2 regions of the Pseudomonas sp. LBUM1655 genome follow, and region 1 is predicted to be linked to the other one. Evidence: riboswitches for the same ligand, from Rfam matches in the RefSeq annotation. Region 1 holds a riboswitch; the other holds the start of a gene.
The links. Region 1 has a riboswitch for cobalamin ahead of ACA074_RS15255 (CbtB domain-containing protein). Riboswitches for the same ligand answer to the same signal wherever they lie in the genome.
Positions count from the first base shown of each region.

Region 2: another riboswitch for cobalamin. It lies ahead of cobO (cob(I)yrinic acid a,c-diamide adenosyltransferase); the one in region 1 lies ahead of ACA074_RS15255 (CbtB domain-containing protein).

Region 1 is NZ_CP166801.1:3,426,684-3,429,065, forward strand. Features, by position in the region: gene cobW (cobalamin biosynthesis protein CobW) at 1-15, opposite strand, end outside; cobalamin riboswitch at 115-330, opposite strand; cobalamin riboswitch at 1,159-1,381, shown strand; gene ACA074_RS15255 (CbtB domain-containing protein) at 1,503-1,700, shown strand; gene ACA074_RS15260 (CbtA family protein) at 1,712-2,382, shown strand, end outside.
Region 2 is NZ_CP166801.1:1,860,150-1,862,531, forward strand. Features, by position in the region: gene ACA074_RS08360 (PQQ-dependent sugar dehydrogenase) at 1-25, opposite strand, end outside; gene ACA074_RS08365 (hypothetical protein) at 94-678, opposite strand; cobalamin riboswitch at 832-1,057, shown strand; gene cobO (cob(I)yrinic acid a,c-diamide adenosyltransferase) at 1,139-1,750, shown strand; gene ACA074_RS08375 (cobyrinic acid a,c-diamide synthase CobB) at 1,747-2,382, shown strand, end outside.

The DNA.
Region 1 (2,382 bases):
GGCCAGTGTTTTCATCGGATGCCCTTTGGCAAGGTGGCGGGCATACGGGACGAGAACCGGCAACGCGAGCACGCGCCGGAAGCATTCGCCACCGGATCACCCCGCCCGGTTGTAGTGAGAATCTGTGACGAGGCAGGTCTCCTGGCTGACGGTGTTCAGGCGTTGGGGCCTGGCGTTTGCTGCGCCTTCCCGCTGGCGCCCTTTTGCAGGGGCTGGCAGTGGCGTGGCAGCGAACATCACCGTTCACAGTTGCGGGGGCAGCCGCGGCTTTGACCGCGTTCCCTTCTTAGCTTCGGCACGCGCCGAAGAACCTCGAAAGCGCAAGGCTACGCATGGCTTGCTTATGGGTCAATGTTTGGTTTGGGGGCATATCCGTTGCTGCGGGTGTTGCTGATTAGGGTTCCGCCCTTACGGCGGGTCACTTTTTCCAGACGCCGAAAAAGTAACCAAAAAGGCTGCCCCCTGACGTACGGCACTTCGCCTAGGCTCAGTGTTCCCTCGCTACGGTGTCCATCCGGGGGCATCGCCTCCGGTTTGCTTCGCTGCACCTCCTCTCGATGGATGCGGCTTCGCCGCACGGCGCTGCGCGCCAACCCCCCGGATGAACACCTTCGCTCGGCCTGCCGATGGGCCTGGAGATCAAAAGCAACGTCAAAAGCCAAAGCCAAAGCCAAAGCAGATCAAAAGATCGCAGCCTTCGGCAGCTCCTACAGGGGAATAAATCGCGCCCTGCCCTTGGTCGGCTGTCAGGCCGCCATCGCTGGCAGCCCCCACAAGGATATGAATACCCCCCACACGCGGCGCATGCCGCCCCACTCAACACAATGAGCGTTAGCTCGAGTAACGCTTTTGATCTAAGCGCCCGTCGGCAGGCTGAGTGGAGGGATTGATCCGGGGGTGGGAGCGCAGCGACCGTTCGACGCAGTCGAACACATCGAGAGGAGGTGCAGCGCAGCAAACCGGAGGCGATGCGCCCGGATCAATCCCGGAGCGAAGGAACCCGAGCCACAGCGAGGGCCGAACGTCAGGGCACAGACCTTTGGTTACTTTGGGGCGTTTGCCAAAGTGACCCGCCGTAAGGGCGGAACCGTAATAAGCCATCACCGCAGCAACGGATATGCCCCCATTCAATTGACTCAAATCCCCCCAACATGCTCTCCTACGCAACTTGTTACGGGTGCCCTTCACAGGGTGAAACGGGAAACCGGTGAATCATGTGCTTTACTCTAAAGCCATGTCAGTCCGGTGCTGCCCCCGCAACGGTAAGCGAGAGAAGCGTCGAATCCACTGTGCCATGACGGCATGGGAAGGTGACGCTTGCAGGTCGGCCTGACGCCAACCCCTCGTGAGCCCGGAGACCGGCCCGCAACACACAGTGCGCACTTGCGTCGCTGAACATAACAAACCCGCGGTGGGCGGGCGCTGTTCGAACCCCTGCGTGCCCGATTCGCAGGGGTTTTCATGCGCTCTATTACCCCGCTGACATTCCAGAGGGAAGCGCCATGTCGATCATCAGCAGCACCGGCAGCAACACGGATAAAATCGCCAGCACCAGCACCCTGAGCCAACGCCTGACCGCCGCCATCTTCGCGTCGATCCTCGGCGCCAGCCTGGTTTACTTCGCCGGTTTCTCGCACATCGAAGCAGTGCACAACGCCGCCCACGATACCCGCCACAGCGCCGCGTTCCCGTGCCACTGAGACCTGCCGACATGATCAAGCGAATTGCGCAAACCGCAGGTTTCACCGGTCTTCTGGCCGCCCTGCTCCTTACGCTGCTGCAAAGTTTCTGGGTTTCGCCGCTGATTCTGCAGGCCGAGACCTACGAAAAATCCGAACCGGCGGCTGAGGTTCACGAACACGCTGCCGGTGCCACTGCCCATACTCACGATGCTGAAGCGTGGGAGCCGGAAGACGGCTGGCAGCGCGTGGTATCGACCACCGGCGGCAATCTGGTAGTGGCCGTGGGTTTTGCCCTGATGCTTGCCGGCCTGTACACCCTGCGTGCACCGACCAAAACTTCGCAAGGTCTGCTCTGGGGTCTGGCCGGTTACGCTACGTTCGTTCTGGCACCGACCCTGGGCTTGCCGCCTGAATTGCCAGGCACTGCTGCGGCGGATCTGGCTTCCCGGCAGCTCTGGTGGATCAGCACTGCCGCCTCCACCGCCGCAGGTCTGGCGTTGATCGCGTTCAGCCGTCACTGGCTGATGAAGATCCTCGGTGTGGCGATCCTTGCCGTGCCGCATGTGATTGGCGCCCCGCAACCGGAAGTGCATTCGATGCTGGCGCCAGAAGCCCTCGAAGCACAGTTCAAAATCGCTTCGCAGTTGACCAACGTAGCGTTCTGGCTGGCCCTGGGCCTGATCAGTGCCTGGTTGTTCCG
Region 2 (2,382 bases), 1.6 Mb from region 1:
CGAGAGCGAGCTGGGACTTGCGCATTACTGATCTTCCCTATGAATGCATTGACCTAATCATAGAGAAGCGCGCAAGCCCGATGGTTCAACTGCTCAACCGCGGGCCTCTTTGAACAGCACGGCGATGCCCGGGTGATAGTTGCCGGTTTCACTGCGCAACTTGCGGTAGGCATAGGGGAAATACCAGGCGACGGCGCAGGTGTGTTCCTTCTGTAGGTCGTCGACCATGTCCTGCAGTTCTTCGGGGCTGGCGCTGTGCTGGGCTTTTTGCGGCGCGACAAACAGGCAGCCGAGCTTGAGGTCGCTGGCGAAGCTGATGCGTTTGGCGTCGCTGGTGATTTCCAGCAGGGCTTGGGTCAGGTTGAGGTTGTTGACCCGAGGCCAGCGTTGCGTGGCCTGAATGTAAGCGCGGTCTTCGCTGCCAGCGAGGAACAGATCGGCGCGGGCATTGCGTTCGCCTTCTTCGTTCTGCTTGCGCGTGGCCGTCTGTTCAAGCGTAACCAGTTCGGCCATCCAGGCTGCCGCCGAGAGCAGCCCTAGATTGGCTTTTTCGTCATGCCAGTAGGGCGTGTCGCTGTCGCCGCGCACGGCGTTGTAACGGTCGATACAGTCAAACCAGCGTTCCAGCACCGGACGCAGAAATTCCAGGCGCGGGTTGCTGATGATCATGCCTTGCATGTGGCTCACCTTATTCTTGTGTGATGTGAGATTGTGGCTCTTTGATATCACTCTTGAGACTGTGGCACAAGATTGGCGTCAGATAATTGATCGGCGGCAGTTATTCGCCCGTTGGCCCCCTCTTTAATTGACGCTCCACCCCCAACCCTCTAACCTTCGCGGCTTGTTTCAGGTGCTCTGTGGCTTGCGTCGACAGAGTGAAACAGGGAAGCCGGTGAGGGTTGTCTTCAGAGCAAGTACGACCACGATCCCGGCGCTGCCCCCGCAACGGTAAATGAGTGAAAACTGCGTCTTGTGCCACTGCTCAACAGCGGGAAGGCGCGCAGTCCGGCGAACGCCGCTCATGAGCCCGGAGACCGGCCTGATCCATCCAGCGGCATCACGGTGGGCGATGCCAGGCTTTTTGCCGTCTATTCTTGTGCCTGCCCGCCGTTATCCAGCCTCAACGGAGAGCTCCCCCATGACTGATTCCCCCGAGCGTGACGAACGCCATCTGGCGCGTATGCAGCGCAAAAAAGCCGTGATCGATGAACGCATCGCCAACTCGCCTGACGAGTGCGGCCTGGTGCTGGTCCTGACCGGCAACGGCAAAGGCAAAAGCAGTTCGGCGTTCGGCATGCTCGCCCGCGCCATGGGCCACGGCATGCAGTGCGGCGTGGTGCAGTTCATCAAGGGACGCCACAGCACGGGCGAAGAGTTGTTCTTTCGCCGCTTCCCCGAGCAAGTGCGTTTCCACGTCATGGGCGAGGGCTTCACTTGGGAAACCCAGGATCGTCAGCGCGACATCGCCGCCGCCGAAGCCGCGTGGGAAGTGTCCCGTGAACTGCTGCGCGATCCGTCGATCGGTCTGGTGGTGCTGGATGAATTGAACATTGCCCTCAAGCACGGCTACCTCGATCTTGATCAGGTGCTCAGCGACTTGCAGGCGCGTCCGCCGATGCAGCATGTGATCGTCACCGGTCGCGGCGCCAAGCCGGAAATGATCGAGATGGGTGACACCGTCACCGAAATGGGCATGCTCAAACACGCTTTTCAGGCTGGCATCAAAGCGCAAAAAGGCGTCGAACTTTGAATCAACCACGTCACTGCCCGGCGGTACTGATCGCCGCGCCGGCCTCCGGTCAGGGCAAGACCACCGTCACCGCCGCGCTGGCCCGTTTGCATCGCAATCAGGGGCGCAAGGTGCGCGTGTTCAAGTGCGGGCCGGACTTTCTCGATCCGATGATTCTCGAGCGCGCCAGCGGTGCGCCGGTGTATCAATTGGACATGTGGATGGTTGGCGAGCAGGAGAGCCGTCGCCTGTTGTGGGAAGCCGCCGCTGAAGCTGATCTGATTCTGATTGAAGGCGTGATGGGCCTGTTCGACGGCACGCCGTCGAGCGCGGATCTGGCGCGGCATTTCGGCGTGCCGGTGCTCGGCGTGATCGACGGTACGGCCATGGCCCAGACCTTTGGTGCGTTGGCGCTGGGCTTGGCGAAGTATCAGCCGGACTTGCCGTTCGCTGGAGTTTTGGCCAACCGGGTCGGCACATTGCGGCATGCGCAGTTGTTGGAAGGCAGTCTTACCGAAGGTTTGCGCTGGTACGGCGCGTTGTCCCGCGAGACTGGCATCGAATTGCCGAGCCGTCACCTCGGCCTGGTTCAGGCCAGTGAACTCAATGACCTCGATATGCGCCTCGACGCTGCTGCCGAAGCGCTTGCCAGC